4 regions of the Edaphobacter sp. FHG110511_03 genome follow, and region 2 is predicted to be linked to each of the others. Evidence: predicted binding sites of a transcription regulator. Region 2 holds the regulator's gene; each other region holds the start of a gene.
The links. Region 2 encodes LexA, which represses DNA repair genes until DNA is damaged. Its sites were predicted from a motif close to CANTTCGCTTTTTATTCGC; they were not measured.
Positions count from the first base shown of each region.

Region 1 (3,916 bases), on a different contig from region 2:
CGGACTTGTTCTCGCGAGCCCGTCGCTCCGGCCCTCCGCCCTCTTCGGCGATGGCATGTCGCGCTGCCAGCTCAGCCAGACGCACTTGCTGTGCCGTCGGTTTCTTGTGCGATGTCATGGGTTGTTCCACTGCGGCCATAGGCAGCGATTTTAGCAGTGAGCAGGCGCGCTCTGCCTTTTATGGAAGATCTCCATCCAGGTCACTCCGCTCCCGCACCACCTCCAGGTGATCGCTCGCGTCCCGCATCTCGTACAGCTTTCCACGGGCTCCCTTGAACGGCCTGTGCAGCACCATCATCAACTGCCCCTCGAAGGTGCGGAAGAGCATGCCGTGCCCGCTATCTTGTCGCACCAGCGGTGCAAGCTGCACCCACGGTCCCTTCAGCTCTCCCGACTGCGAACGCGCCACCGTCTGCACGTAGTGGCTCCCCGGAGTCTTGTCGCTGAGATGTTCGTAGCTGGACCACAGCATCAGCAGGTGGCCATCCTTCGTGCGATACAGCTCCGGACCGTCCGTGACGTAGCGCGAAGCCGAGGTCGTCGGCTTCGCCTGCTCATCGATCCATGGAGCGTCCGAGGCCTTGAAGAGCGAGATCGGCGCTCCGTCCGCGGAGGTCAGGTCCTCCTTCAGCGGCACCGCCTCCATCGTTCCGTCCGTCACCTGCAGCCACTCGTGCGCATAAACCATCCATGGCTTACCGCTGCGGTCGATATACAGCGTTCCATCCAGTGTCATGAAATCCGCCGGAGGAATCGGGCCGTCTGCCTTTACCGGCACAAACGGGCCATCAGGAGAATCAGCCACAGCAATGATGGTTCCGCGCATGTACGTTTCATGGCCCACCGGCAGTGGCTGCGGCAGAGGCTTTCTGTCGTTGTGCAGCGTCGTCAGCAGATAGTATTTGCCTTTGTACGCATGCACCTCAGGAGCCCAGCCACCCTGCTCCGCCCAGAAGTTCTCGGGGACCGTGAACACCACCTTGGGGCGGGTCCAGTGCTTCAGATCCTTGCTCGTATACGCCATCGTCCCCACACGCTTCACTCCCGTTAGCGAGGGAACATTGGAGGTGTACAGGTAATACGTCTTACGCGGAGCATAGGGGAGGATGTACGGATCGTGCAGCGGCATCTGCGGCAGCAGCATCTCTTCCGATGACGACGATGTACCTTGTGCCCGCAACCCGGCAACAGTCATCACCAAAAGACACAACAACCCGATTCGCTTCATCCTCTTCTCTCCACCTTTATGATTCACATGCAACGATAAATCCTTTTCCATTCGCGAGCGAAGATACAGCGAATATAATCGGCCCAGCGGCACATCTCTCAAAGCCCAAAATGCCTCCAGCCCTCCATCCCGACTGCTTCACCTTCCTGCACATCGACCTGAACTCCTTCTTCGCCTCGGTCGAGCAGCAGCTGCATCCGGAGTATCGCGGTAAACCTCTCGCCGTCGTGCCAACGATGGCCGATACCACCTGCTGCATCGCCGCCAGCTACGAGGCAAAAGCATTCAAAGTCAAGACAGGCACACAGGTGGGCGAGGCAAAGAAGATGTGCCCCGGCATCATCCTCATCGAAGGAAGCCACACCGAGTACGCAAAGTACTCCAAGGCCATCGCCGAAGCTGTCGAACTCTGCTGCCCCGTCGCGCACACGCCTTCCATCGATGAGATGTGCTGTCAGCTCATCGGCCGCGAGCAGGAGCCGCCCCGTGCCCGCAAGATCGCGCTCGAGATCAAGCAGTCCATCTACAAAAATGTCGGTGAGGCCCTCCGCTGCTCCATCGGCATGGCGCCCAACCGCTATCTCGCCAAGATCGCCAGCGACATGCAAAAGCCTGACGGCCTCATCGGGCTTCTGCCGTCGCAGCTCCCACGCGCCATCGCTCATCTCGAACTTCGCGATCTCCCCGGCGTAGGTGCGCGCACCGAAGTCCGCCTCAACGCCCAAGGCATCACCACCATGGAGCAACTCCTCGCGCTCGACCGAAACGGCATGCACAAGCTGTGGGACAGCGTATGGGGCGACCGCCTTTACCATTGGCTGCGCGGCGCCGAAACCGGAGACGACGGAGCCCCCGTCTCGAACGGCGTGCAGAAGTCGCTCGGACACTCCCACGTCATGGCTCCGGAGTTCCGCAACGAAGAGGGCTCCTGGGCAGTCGCCAACAAGCTGCTCCACAAGGCCGCGATGCGCCTACGCATGGAGAAGTTCTACACCGGCTCCATGTCCATCACCATCCGCTACCAGCTCACAAAAGAGCAGGCGGAGCGCATGAAATCCAAACGCCACTTCAGCGGAATCAAGCAGTCAGGATGGGGCATGGAGGCGCGCTTCCAGCAGTGCCAGGACACCCTCACCTTGCTCGGGGCACTTCGTGGCATGTGGGCGCGCCGTCCCCAGGGCGAGGAGTTCCGCCGCCCCTTCTTCGTCGGCGTCACCCTTCGCGATCTCATCCCCGAAGACGAGCATCAGGAAGACCTCTTCGGCGATCCCGACAATCGCACCCAGCTCTCCGCCACCATGGACAAGCTCAACCTCAAGTACGGTCACACCACCCTGCACTTCGCCGGAATGCTCCCCGCCCGCGAGAGTGCGCCAACACGCATCGCGTTTACGCAGATCCCCGTCCAGTATGGTGTCGACTACATGTAATACGAATCATCCAATCGACGTACCCGAAACAAGGCCAGGCATGGAGCGACAAGTGCATAATTCTTCCTTCGAAGTCATCAAACTTTCTGCTGAATCAGCATCGGCGGGAAACTACGACAACCATTCCATCGCCAGCGTCAATGATCATGAAATCCGCATAAGCACAATGACCGAGCCTTACCATTGGCACTCTCATCCCGATTCCGATGAGAGTTTCCTGTCGTTGGAAGGTGGCCTCTTCATTGATTTTGATGACCGAACGATCGAGCTCCTCCCCGGGCACATGATCACTGTCAATCGAGGCGTTCGTCATCGCACCAGACCAGTCGGCGAACGCTCGGTCAATCTCACGTTCGAGCGAGTCGGTACACGGAGCGAGGCGCTTCCTGCGCCAGTGGAAGAAATTTCTTATCCATCTCCTTAAGGCACGGCTTCAGCCCTTGTCGTGAACATGATCCGGAGACGACCACCCCGCACTTCGCCGGAATACTTACCGCCCGCGAATGTGCCCCACCCCATCGCCTTCACCCAGATCCGGTGCAGTATGGTGTCGACTATATGTAGGATGAGGTGAATAGATTACTAAATAAAATTATGCGTTCTTTTCTGCTCTCGATCGCGTCTTCATTTTTCATAGCTGCTGCGAGTTCGAGCGCACAAGTCACAATCACAGCTCCTCGTGTAGATCCTGCGTTTGCGGAAGCGAACCGTATTGCTTATGTGGCGCCAGTGTGTCCGACCGTTTGCATAACAGGAACTGTGATCCTTCAGATAGAAATTGAATCGGATGGATCTGTCACAAAAATAAAGGTGGTCAGTGGTAATCCAATGCTCACGGGAGCCGCAATCGACGCGGTGAAGCAATGGAAATATCGACCTCTAACCCGTAACGGAGTTGTTGAACGCTTCAGTACGACAATCCGCGTTCCTTTTGTAAAACATCCCTGTCACACAAGATAACGATGCGGTGATTTCCATTGATAGCAAACTACACAGGCCGCATAGCCCCCTCGCCCACCGGCCTCCTCCACCTTGGCCACGCCGCCACCTTCTGGACTGCATACCAGCGTGCGAGGAAACATCACGGCACACTTCTCCTCCGTAACGAAGACCTCGACCCGCAGCGCTCCAAGCAAGAGTACGTCGACGCCATGATCGAAGACCTCACCTGGCTCGGCATCGAATGGACTCCACCCATCATCACGCAGTCGCATCGCATCGCTCTCTACCGCGAAGCCTTTGTCCGCCTGCTCGCCAG
Region 1 is NZ_JBZYWL010000001.1:485,769-489,684, reverse strand. Features, by position in the region: gene AC5S26_RS01900 (acyl-CoA carboxylase subunit beta) at 1-118, opposite strand, end outside; gene AC5S26_RS01895 (glycoside hydrolase family 43 protein) at 179-1,228, opposite strand; gene AC5S26_RS01890 (Y-family DNA polymerase) at 1,339-2,658, shown strand; gene AC5S26_RS01885 (cupin domain-containing protein) at 2,699-3,082, shown strand; gene AC5S26_RS01880 (energy transducer TonB) at 3,253-3,618, shown strand; gene gluQRS (tRNA glutamyl-Q(34) synthetase GluQRS) at 3,636-3,916, shown strand, end outside.
Region 1: AC5S26_RS01890 (Y-family DNA polymerase) is a predicted target of LexA. The motif match lies at 1,286-1,304, and genes of this name have one in related genera.

Region 2 (3,916 bases):
CCGCATTCGCAATCGCCATCTCGCTTATCATCGTCCTACTTCTCCCCGTCTCTCCATCGCCTGCAACATCTCGCGCATCGCTCCCACCTTCTCATTCACACGCGCGCACTCGTCTAAGGCTTCGCCAATCGCAGCTCGCATCGTCGAAGCCTCTCCGCTCAACTCTCCAAGCGCGAGCCTGCACTGCAACACCGTAAGCGGTTGGCATAACGCATGTAACAAACCATCCATTTGTTCCACAAGATTCTCGATGATCATCGCCTTTATCTCTGTTGAGCCCCGGCCCAGGGAGTCTTCATCGTGCAGATTGGCTCTCGGCCAGGCTGCTTTTTCTCGCTCCCCGCCCTATTGTTCATGCGATATCCCTCACCGCGCACCGTCTCGATCACGGCATGGCCCGCATCGTCCTCCATACCCACAGCCGCCAGCTTCTTCCTTAGATAATTTACGTAAACATCAACCACGTTGGTCCCTGCGTCAGGCGACATCTGCCAAACACCCTCCAGTAGCTCCGCCCGGCTGCAACACCGTTCCCGCCGCTGGATCAAATACTCGAGCAGACTGAACTCTTTCCCCGTCAGTTCCACCACCATTCCGCTCCGTGTTACCCGACGTTCCATCCGGTTCAGTTCTACGTCTCCATGGCGTAGCACGGGATCTGCAAACCTCTCCCGCCTCCGCAGCAAGGCTCTGCACCTCGCCGTTAATTCATGAAAGCTGAATGGCTTCAGCATGCAATCGTCTGCACCCAAGTTCAGGCATTTCACCCGCTCCTCAACCATGCTCCTTCCGGTCAGCACCAGAATTGCGGTCTCGTCAAAGCTCCCTTTCATTTGCTCAAGCACCTCGATTCCGTCTCTTTTAGGAAGACTCAGGTCCAGCACCATCAGATCCGGCCTGCGTTTGTGCATTTGTTCGAGCGCCGCCTCGCCGTCCCCTACCCACTCGACATCGTGGCCCTCCAGCTTCAACCCCTTCTGCAGAAACAGTCCCAAGGCCGTATCATCTTCCACGATCAAAATCTGCATGCTCATCTCCTGACACACCGCCATGAATCCTTTGGAACCTTGGCTGCGACGTTTTATTACCTTGGTTTATCGCGGTCTAGCTTTCAAGACTTCCGTGCAGTATTTTGCATACGTCATTTCAAAATGGGAATTTGTGCATCTTGGGGTTCCCTTTGGCGCAGAAGAAAATAAGAACCAAGATAGTTGCTTGCAATTCGCTTTTTATTCGCTACAATTTCCGCATGGCAATCACCAGGCGGCAAAAAGAGGTTCTCGACTTTCTCTCCGGTTTTACTCAAAAGAACGGGTACTCCCCGTCTTATGAAGAGATTGCCAGCGGTCTTGGCCTCAGCTCGCTCGCTACCGTCCATAAACATGTCACCAATCTGCAAAACAAAGGTCTTCTTCAACGTGCGCATAATCGCAGCCGTTCTATCGACGTACTGCCCACACGAACAGGCAAGCGCTCCGTTGACCGTCTTCCCTTGCTTGGTCGTATCGCTGCGGGTAGACCTGTCGAAGCTATCGAGACTGCCGAGAGCATCTCCCTAGGCGATATCATTGGCAATCGCGAGGTCTTCGCACTCGAAGTCCGCGGTGATTCCATGCGTGACGAGCATATTGTCTCCGGCGACTACGTCCTAGTCGAACGTACCCGCACTGCCCGTGAAGGGGAGATCATTGTTGCCTTGGTTGATGGTTCCGATGCTACCCTTAAGCGGTTCTATCGCGAAGGCAGCATGATCCGCCTCCAGCCTTCCAATACCGAGATGGCCCCAATTTTTGCTCCCGCCGCCAGTGTCAGTGTTCAGGGAAAGGTCCTCGGAGTTCTACGCAAGTACGTCTGAACCTTCATGACTGCTACCCTTCTGTCCTTTCCGACCCAATATTTCGCATTCCGCGACTATCATTTCTCTCCATCGACCTTTCCGATACGTCTAAAGTACGGTTCATGCCAAAACTTTTCCTCAGGCGATGGAACCGGCTCCTGTCCTCCTGCGTACCCTATCTTCGACACGATTCTTCTTAAATTAGGCTTCAACTGGAGCTAGACCTTGGCGACACAGCGAAAACAAAAGCGCAAAATCTGGATCTGGACCGGCGTCATCGGCCTGGTCCTAATCGTTATCCTCGGCGTAGCCGTCGCTGCTCGCGGAAACAGCGCCAAACTGGAAGCTTCCCAGCTTGCGAAAGCTGAAAAAGGCGACATCGCCAAGTCGGTCGTGGCCACTGGAAAGGTACAGCCCATCACCAAGGTAGAGCTCAAGTCCAAAGCCTCTGGTATCGTCACCCGCCTCGACGTCGATATTAACCAGCATGTTAAGCAGGGGCAGGTACTCGCCCAACTCGACCAGATCGAGATTCTTGCCCAGGTCAATGCCCAGAAGGCTCAGCTCACCGCTGCCGAATCCAATGCTCGCGCGGCGCTAGCCGCCATCGAGTACGACAAGGTCAACGCCGAAGCGCCCGACCTTCCCATGTACGAGCACACCTATAAGCGAAATCTCGAAATGTCCAAAGACGGTGTCGTCTCCCAACAGGCGCTTGACGACGCCCAGCAGAGGTATCTCGCTGCCGCTAACACCCGCGACAAGGCCGTCGCCCAGATCACCGTCGATACCTCCAAGCTTCACCAGGCTGAGGCTCAAGTCGCTCAGTCCCAGGCATCTCTCAAGCAGCTTGAGGAGCAGCTTAGTTACACCACCGTAACTTCACCGATGGACGGAGTCATCCTCTCACGCGACGTCGAGCTCGGCGATGCCGTCAGCTCCATCCTGGTTATGGGCTCCACTGCCACGCTCGTCATGACTATCGGGGATACCACTCAAGTCTATGTTCAAGGCAAGGTCGATGAATCCGACATCGGTAAGGTCTACATGGGCCAACCCGCACGCATCAAAGTAGAGTCTTTCAAGGATAAGACCTTCTTAGGCAAGGTCACCAAGATCGCTCCCCTCGGCGTTGAGAAAGATAATGTCACCACTTTCGAGGTTCGTGTCTCCATCGACAATCCTGGCGGCGAGCTTAAAGCCAACATGACCGCCAATGCTGAAATTCTCCTTGAAGAGCATAAAGGCGTCCTCACGGTGCCCGAACAATCTGTTATCTATGACAAGGATCGAAACGCCTCCGTCGAGGTTCCCGATTCTAAAGAAAAGAAAGGCCGTCGCAAGATAGCCATAAAGGCCGGGATTTCCAACGGAACCCGGACCGAGGTCCTGTCCGGTCTGAATGTCGGCGACACCGTCATCCTTCAGCAGTAGAGATTGACAGTATCAATACGCTAAAGCATCGTTCTTCTGAATGCAGCGAAGGACTCCTGTGTTTCAAGCGACGGGACAGAATATTCAGGCCGATATGTCGATGGCTATCCGACATTCACGTTGAAACACGCTTTTTATAAACAAAATCGGAACAAAGATTCACAAAGATTCGTAACCAATTCCATTGGAGGCACCACCATGAATGTACGTCCCCTCCTTACCGCTGGTATTTTCTTCATTGCCGCTACCGCCTTCGCTGCTGAAGGTAGCTTCGATCGCACTCTCAACGTGGGTAGTTCCCCCAACGTCTCGATAGCCACGGGTTCCGGCTATATTCGTCTTAAGCCCGGTTCCGATAATCAAGTCCACATCGTCGGTCGTATTCATAGCAGTAATAGCTGGATGGGAGGAGACGCGGAGGCTCGGGTCCGCCAGATCTCCAACAATCCTCCCATTGCACAAAATGGAAACGAAATCACGATAGGTCCCGAACATCACAATGGCGATCTATACCGCAATATTTCCATCGACTACGATATAACCCTTCCCAAGACTTCTAATATCGCCGCCACCACCGGGTCCGGCGACTTGACCATCGAAAACGTCGGCTCAACCCTCAAGGCGCAGACCGGATCAGGATCCGTT
Region 2 is NZ_JBZYWL010000006.1:236,297-240,212, reverse strand. Features, by position in the region: gene AC5S26_RS23430 (sigma-54 dependent transcriptional regulator) at 1-31, opposite strand, end outside; gene AC5S26_RS23425 (hypothetical protein) at 28-258, opposite strand; gene AC5S26_RS23420 (response regulator transcription factor) at 264-1,028, opposite strand; gene lexA (transcriptional repressor LexA) at 1,250-1,855, shown strand; gene AC5S26_RS23410 (efflux RND transporter periplasmic adaptor subunit) at 2,063-3,271, shown strand; gene AC5S26_RS23405 (DUF4097 family beta strand repeat-containing protein) at 3,470-3,916, shown strand, end outside.

Region 3 (3,916 bases), on a different contig from region 2:
CAGCAGATCGCACAAAGCCACAACGTCGACGTCAATGGCAAATCGAAATAAGCCTGTTCTGCAGAATGAACGGATTTAAAAAGCAACGTTAGGACGGGAGCCTCTCGCAGAGTATCGCGAAGAGGCTCCCGTCTTAATACTTGAAGCGCTCGTCTGACTACTGCGGAATCACTGCCACCGCATCGATCTCCAGCATTGCGTCGTCACGAAACAGAGCCTGTACTCCGGCCAGCGTGCTCGCAGGAGGATGCTCCTTATCGACGTACTGGTCACGCACATCCCGCAGCACAACCAGCTTGTCATGGTTCAGACCCACGACATAATAGTTCAGCTTCACAATGTCCTTCGGAGTCGCTCCAGCCGCGGCCAGCGCCTGCTTCAGATTGGCAAAGACCTGCGCGGCCTGCGCATGGAAATCACCCTTCCCTATCATCTCGCCCTGTTTGTTTAAGCCCACCTGTCCGGAAAGAAAAACCATCTTCCCTCCACTCACCACAGCCGCGTAACTGTAGCCTGCCGGGGCGGCCAAAGCGGGCGAATTCTCAAACTTCACCGTCGGATTGACCGCCTTCTCCTGCGCAGCCCCGACGGACGTCAACGCAGCACTCAATCCTAAAATCCAGAACAGCTTCATGGGGGTCTCCTCAATCTGTCGTTTCAGTTTTTCAGATTGCAAATCATCTCTTTCAGGAGAGCTCTTTTCAAACCAGGCCAAACTCCTTCGCCAGCATCTCATAGCTCCTCAGACGCTTCTCCTGGTCCCACACAATCGTATTCACAATCACCTCCCCGATACCCAGCTCCCCGGCCATCTGCTCCAGCCTCTCTCGCACCACCGTCGGGGTCCCCACGAAATAGCGCGGCCACTCCCCTTCTTCCAGCGGAATCTCGCCCCTCATCCTCAACTCGCGCAGAGCGTCTTCAGGAGCAGCCACAGGCTTTCGCTCACCCAGGCGAATCCTCTGCTGCAGCAGCTTCACGCTCGAAGCCAGAAACTCGGCCTCTTCCTGGCTCTCCGCGCAGATCACGCCGACCGCCACCGTCGCCTCCGGCTTCTCACGACGTGGGCCGCTCCGGAAATTCCGCAGGTACGCCTCGGTCGCATCTCTAGTCTTCACCGGCGAAAAGAAGTGCGCAAACGAATACGGCAGCCCAAACTCCACCGCCGCGGCCGAGCTCCACATACTCGACCCCAGCATCCATACCGCTGGTCCCACGTACTTCTCTTCCGGAACCGGTGCCGGCATCGCCTTCACCTTGCCGAACGGATGTCCAGTCGGAAAATCGTCTTCGAGAAAGGCCAACAGCTCCGTTACCTGTTCCGGAAAGTCATCCTCCATCGCCGTCTTTCGGCTCCGCCTCAGCGCCAGGGACTCCATCGGTCCGCCGCCCGGTGCACGCCCGATCCCCAGATCCACCCGCTCCGGATAGAGCCCATAGAGCGTCCGAAAGACCTCCGCCACCTTCAGTGGCGTGTAATGCGGCAGCATGATCCCGCCCGATCCAATCCGGATCCGACTTGTCTCCGCTCCAATCCGCGCCAGCATGATCTCAGGAGCCGTACACGCCAGCAGGTCCATCGCATGGTGCTCCGACATCCAGAAACGCCGGTAGCCAAGCTCATCCACCCTCCGCGCCAATGCAATCGAATTCTGCAAGGCCTGCGCCGGCGCGGTTCCTTCCGCCACCGGAGATTGATCCAGTACCGAAAGCTTAAGTTCTCTCTTCGTCTGCATAAATATCTGATGTGACTGGAGCTAAATCGGAGCGAAGCGTCTTCCACAGGGAGACACCAACTACTTTCGCTTTTTATTCGCTATACTGATTGCCGGAAGACTGATCCGGTGAATACCCAACAAAAACTCGAAATTCTGGCGGATGCGGCGAAGTACGACGCCTCCTGCGCCTCCTCGGGAGCCAAACGCGCCGGCAATGGAAAAGGTGTCGGCCATACCGATGGCAATGGCATCTGCCACTCCTACACTCCCGATGGTCGCTGCGTCTCGCTCCTCAAGATTCTCCTCACCAACTTCTGCACCTACGACTGCGTCTTCTGCGTCAACCGCTCCTCCTCCGACATTCGCCGCGCCCGCTTCACGCCCGAAGAGGTCGTTAACCTCACCCTCGATTTCTATAAGCGCAACTACATCGAAGGACTCTTTCTCTCCTCCGGAATCATTCAGTCGCCCGACTACACCATGGAGCAGCTCATCCACGTAGCGCGCTCCCTACGGATCACCCACAACTTCGGCGGTTACATCCATCTCAAAGCCATTCCCGGGTGCGCTTCCACGTTGATCGAAACCGCGGGTCTCTATGCGGACCGCATGTCGGCCAACATCGAGCTCCCCACCCAGCAGGATCTCGTTCAACTCGCCCCCGAGAAAAAATCGTCTGTTATCGAAGGCACCATGGGGCAGATCCATACCCGCAAGAACGAGCTCGACGAGGACCGCCGTCACATTCGCTCGACCCCGAAGTTCGCTCCAGCGGGCCAGTCGACCCAGATGGTGGTGGGAGCCACGAATTCGACCGACCGCGACATCATCCAGCGTGCAGACACTCTCTACCGACGCTTTGCCCTTCGGCGCATCTACTACACCGGCTTCAGTCCCTACCCCAAGGCGGATCTCCGCCTCCCCCTCGCTGCGACACCCCTGGTTCGCGAGCATCGTCTCTACCAGGCCGACTGGCTCATCCGCCACTACGGCTTCGATGCCAATGAGATCACCACCCCCGACGATCCCCATCTCGATCTGAAGGCCGATCCCAAGACACAGTGGGCAAATCGGCACCGCGAGGCTTTTCCGGTCGACGTCAACGCTGCCCCGCGCGAGATACTCCTTCGCGTGCCCGGCCTCGGGTATAGGAATGTGGATCGGATCCTTAACATCCGTCGCTATCACAGGCTCATCCTTGACGACCTGCGGCGGCTCCGCATCAGCCTGAAGAACACCTCTCCGTGGATCATCACGGCCGACTCTCTGCCGCATTCGCCTTTACCAGCAGCCGCCCCAGTTCCTGCGGAACAACTTTCTCTAAACCTCGCGCCCGGCGATTCTCTGACGGTCGCCTCCACCCTCCATGGGCAACTGTGACCTATGTTTTCTTCCACCTCTTTCATCATCGAGCTCAAGTCTCCGGAGGACTCCGGCTTTGAAAGCTGGCGCGAGTTTGCCCGCGAGGCACTCCTCTCCTCCATGCCCCCTCCCGAGATCGACTTTCAGGACGACCTCTTCACCGCACCGCGATCCCTGCATCTCCTTCCCAGCGGCGAACGTCGAAGCGCGACTCTGTCGCAGGCAAAGCCGCACGCTCCAAAGTCTTTTCTCGACGATGCGTTGATTGCCGCCCACCATCGCGACCCGGATCGCTGGAACCTTCTCTATCGGCTGTTGTGGCGCCTGCAGACGGAAACAAATCTGCTTCACCTCGACATCGACCCCGATGTGGCTCAGCTCAGGTCGCTCGTTCGTCAGGTTCGGCACGATCTTCACAAGATGCATGCCTTCGTCCGTTTCCGGCGAATCGAAGATTTCCAGGGCGAACACTTCATCGCCTGGCATAAACCCGCGCATCGCATCCTCGCCCTCGCAGCTCCCTTCTTCAGCGAACGCTTTGCGGTCATGCGCTGGACCATCCTCACCCCCGACAACTCGGTCTCGTGGGATCCCTCGACTCGACACGCCAGCTTCGGTCCCGGTGCCGACCGCGATCAGGCTCCCCGTCATGATGAGCTGGAAGATCTGTGGAAGTCGTATTACTCCAGCATCTTCAACCCGGCTCGGCTCAATCCCTCGCTGATGCGCTCGCACATGCCGGTGAAGTACTGGAGCACGCTTCCTGAAGTCGACCTTCTCTCTGCCTTGGTCACCAAGGCAGGAGCTCGCGTCGAATCCATGGTCGCGACCCAGAA
Region 3 is NZ_JBZYWL010000002.1:911,406-915,321, forward strand. Features, by position in the region: gene AC5S26_RS13045 (DUF4142 domain-containing protein) at 1-51, shown strand, start outside; gene AC5S26_RS13050 (RidA family protein) at 158-634, opposite strand; gene AC5S26_RS13055 (LLM class flavin-dependent oxidoreductase) at 702-1,736, opposite strand; gene AC5S26_RS13060 (putative DNA modification/repair radical SAM protein) at 1,845-3,098, shown strand; gene AC5S26_RS13065 (UdgX family uracil-DNA binding protein) at 3,102-3,916, shown strand, end outside.
Region 3: AC5S26_RS13060 (putative DNA modification/repair radical SAM protein) is a predicted target of LexA. The motif match lies at 1,799-1,817, and genes of this name have one in related genera.

Region 4 (3,916 bases), on a different contig from region 2:
ATTGGGCTCGGTCGAAGTAGGCAGGCGGCCCTGGGGCATCGCCTTGTCGCCGGATGGAAAGACTCTCTACTCCGCCAACGGTCCCTCGAACGATGTCACCGCGGTCGATGTTGCGACCAATACTGTGACCAAGAAGTTCAAGGCAGGAGAAGGTCCCTGGGGAATCATCGTGCTGAAGTAGCCGGTCAGCCGGGCCTTCCGGTTCGAAAGTACTTCTGATACGCCGTAATCCAGTTCGTCGCGATCTCGCGCTGCGCTTCGGCGAGATTGATCTTCTTGTCGCACACGAGACGATAGAGATGCCGTTCCAGGGCATCTTTCGCTTCGGCGTTCCAGGTGGTTTCTTTGTACGACTGTGGCCAAAGGTTGCGGACATCATCCGTGCCACCCAGTTGAGGGCTGATCAGGTAATCTACCTGAAAATCCTTCGCTGAATGGTCGATCGAGATTCCATATTCGCTAAAGACCGCCTGTTGCCTGGAATACGACACTTTGGGATCGAGGTCATCATCGCCTGCGGCACAGACCTCCTCCACGCTGACCGGACGGGTCATCCCCGGCGTCAAAGCGCGATTCGGCAAAGATGCTGCGAGTTCAGCGACAGAACGATGAAGATTGGGCACGCCGAAAAGGACAGCGACTATGCCTGCGAAGGCGACGCCTCCGCAGACATAGCTCTTTGTCAACCAGGTTGCTATGAAGCCCATCAGGCGAGCCCAGGGCGAATCCTGTTCCCCGCTTTCCTCAGCCAATTTCGCCTGTAGCAGAACCCGCGCCTTGTTCGCGTCCCAAGTGGGACGATCGCTTGCAACAGCAGCCTTCAGCTCTTCTCCAATCTGAAGAGTCTCCTCCAGGCGCGCATAGCATCCCTCGCACTCCGCGAGATGAGAGCTGGCCAAGGCGATCTCTTCAGGACTCATCTCGCCGTCTTGAAAACGGATGAGGTCTACTTCGGAAAGATGATCGATGCTGGATCTCATGCTCCACCTCCCTCGCTCCGTCGCAGTCGCCCAAGAGATCGACCCAAGTAATTCGCTACGCTTCCGAGCGAGATTCCTAACACGTCTGAGATCTCGCGATACTTCAGTCCTTCTGCACGCAACTGAAGGCACAGCCGGTCCGCCTCCGGAAGCGATTCAAAGGTCCGGCGCAACTTCAACTGCCTCTCACTGAAGATCATTTCCTCTTCGGGATTTGAAGTCGATTCCGCCGCCAAATGATCCATCCCACTCTCATTCGCCCTATCGTCTACCCGGTAGCGCGTTCTGCGCTTGAGAGCAAGATTATGCGTCACGCGGTAGATCCATCCCGGTAAGTTGCTTCGCGATTTGCCGGCCCGCAGATGCCGGAACAGGGCCATAAAGACCTCCTGAACCACGTCCTCCGCATCGTGCGCCTTCAAGCCCAGCGACGTCGCGTATCGAAACAGGCGAGGGCGAAACAGATCGTGGAGATGGAGAACCTCATCCTCGAGCGAAAGCGCCCGATCGAGAGGGCGGACGTGCTGTAACGCGGATGATTCGCAGCTTTGAGGAAGGATAGACATGATTTCGGGATTTATGAGACGTCTCAAATCATAGTGACCTGCAATAGCAGTGAAAAACATTACAGAAAAGCTGAACAAAATTCCTTTCCTCAGAATATTCAACCCGAGGTTCGCTGTTTTCCAAACAACCTCGAAAATAAACTATCCGCTCTCGAAGGTGAAACGTTTCTGCCACCCCTCACCCTCTTTGACGCACTTCGCGTTATCTTCTCGAAGAAATTGCCTGGAATCTGCTCTCAATGCATTAAGGGAGAGGTAGATCCCATCGAAAAAGAGAAGACCTGCCCGAATCCAGCTCCTGAAAGTTGCTCAACCCAACTCCGACCAGCCGAAACCGCTGACCGGGGTTGACGCTGACACGCTCTCGCAGCGACAGCGCAATCGCAATAAGGTCCTCGCCAGATTCTGGAGGAATTGCGGGAGTGTGGCTACGAGTAATGATCTCGAATTCGCTCGTCTTCAACTTCAAGACCACCGTCCGAGCCACCCTGGACTCCTTGCGCGATGCTGACCAGACCTTCTCCGCCAGTCGGCGAATCATCTCCTCTGTCGCATCAAGTGGAAGGTCGCGCTCGAACGTGTCTTCGGCAGAGATCGACTTTGTCGGCCGGTCAGCAACCACCGGATTGTGATCGATCCCGTGAGCCAGCTCGTACAATCGCAAACCATAACGTCCGAAATGCCCGTGGAGAGCCGACTGGCCGATTCCTCGCAGGTCGCCCACTGTCGTAACCCCAAGCTGCCTCAAACGCGTCTCCATCACCTTGCCCACGCCGGGGATCCTCCCTACGGCCAGGGGAAAAAGAAAGGAATCGACATCGTGCGGCTGGATCACGAACAGGCCATCGGGCTTGCGCCAGTCCGATGCGATCTTGGCCAGAAACTTGTTCGGTGCCACTCCCGCAGATGCCGTCAGCTCAAGCTCCTCGCGGATCAGCCGGCGAATCGTCTTCGCAACCTGCGTCGCTGTCGGAAGACCGGTTTTATTGACCGTCACATCCAGGTATGCCTCGTCGAGCGAGAGCGGCTCAATCAGTTCGGTGTGCCGCCTGAAGATCTCCCGAACCGCATGGGAGACAGCCTTGTACCGCGTAAAGTCCGGGGGAATGAAGATCGCATCCGGACACAGGCGCTCTGCATGAACCGCAGCCATCGCTGAGCGCACTCCGAACCTGCGCGCCTCGTAAGAAGCTGCGCAGACAACAGACCTGTTCCCACGCCACGCGACAACCACCGGCCTGCCGCGAAGCGAGGCGTCGTCACGCTGTTCCACCGACGCATAGAACGCGTCCATATCGATGTGGACGATCTTGCGAGATTGAGGATCGCTCAGCAACAGCTCTGATTCTAAAGCGAATAAACAGCGAATAAAACAGGATTCGACGCTGCCTGCCGCTCACATTATGCAGAGCAGTTCATCTCCCACCGGACTTTCGCGCCAACTATGGGCTTCAGAGGGCCACCATCGTTGGCGCGAAAATCCCCGTACCTGAACTCAGTTCTTATGGACCGGCCCTCGCATCATCAGCGCCTTGATAAATACTCCGCCGACAACCGAGCGAGCCTGAAAGCCTATCTGCTTTCCGCTGACGGTGTCATAGAAGTCCGTCGTAGGGACCCGCGATGGCGTCTCGTCTGCCCAGACGATCAACCTGTGGACCAGGTCCTGGAACTGTGCCGGGTTACTGGCCAGGCTCGCCGTCCAGATCTCCCAGTCCAGCTTCGTGATGGTCTTCCGGTTATCCAGCGGAAGGCCGTATCGCTGAAGTTGTTTGCTGTAGAACTTCCACTCGGTGTCCATCACTCTCTTCGGGAAGAGATGAATATCCAGCAGATCATCCCACACCAGGTTGTACTTCTGGCTCCAGCTGCCCGGCTGGTCGAAGGCGAGCTTGTAGTGATCGCCATCGATCGCCATCTTCTCCCACTCGGCCGGCATCTTGCGTACGATTCCCTCGTAGTGTTCGGCAAGCTTCGTGTCGCCAACTCCTCGCGCAATCTGAACGAATGCTCCAAGAGCTTCAATCGCCTTGATGGATAGATTGGTGTTGTGCGCAAGATGACCGGCGAAGTCGTCAGTGCTCAACTGATTTTCCGGATCCATTCCCTTCTTCTCCAGATAATCCGCCCATTGCGTCAGCTGAGGCATGTAGCGCTTCGCAAAATCCCAATTGCCTTCGCTCCGCTCAAGGGCCGCGATCATGATGATCAGGTTACCGCTCTCTTCAACCGGCATCTGGTCTTCCTCATTCTCTTCGCCGCCTCCATACACCTGGCCGTTCGCAAGAGGATATGTGCCCAGGTCATGCGGCGCGAACGGGAACTTCCAACGCGGAAGCGCCGCATAGCGCATCAACGGCTCAAGCTGCG
Region 4 is NZ_JBZYWL010000001.1:193,691-197,606, forward strand. Features, by position in the region: gene AC5S26_RS00670 (beta-propeller fold lactonase family protein) at 1-181, shown strand, start outside; gene AC5S26_RS00675 (anti-sigma factor family protein) at 186-980, opposite strand; gene AC5S26_RS00680 (RNA polymerase sigma factor) at 977-1,546, opposite strand; gene dinB (DNA polymerase IV) at 1,791-2,882, opposite strand; gene AC5S26_RS00690 (glutaminase family protein) at 3,042-3,916, opposite strand, start outside.
Region 4: dinB (DNA polymerase IV) is a predicted target of LexA. The motif match lies at 2,899-2,917, and genes of this name have one in related genera.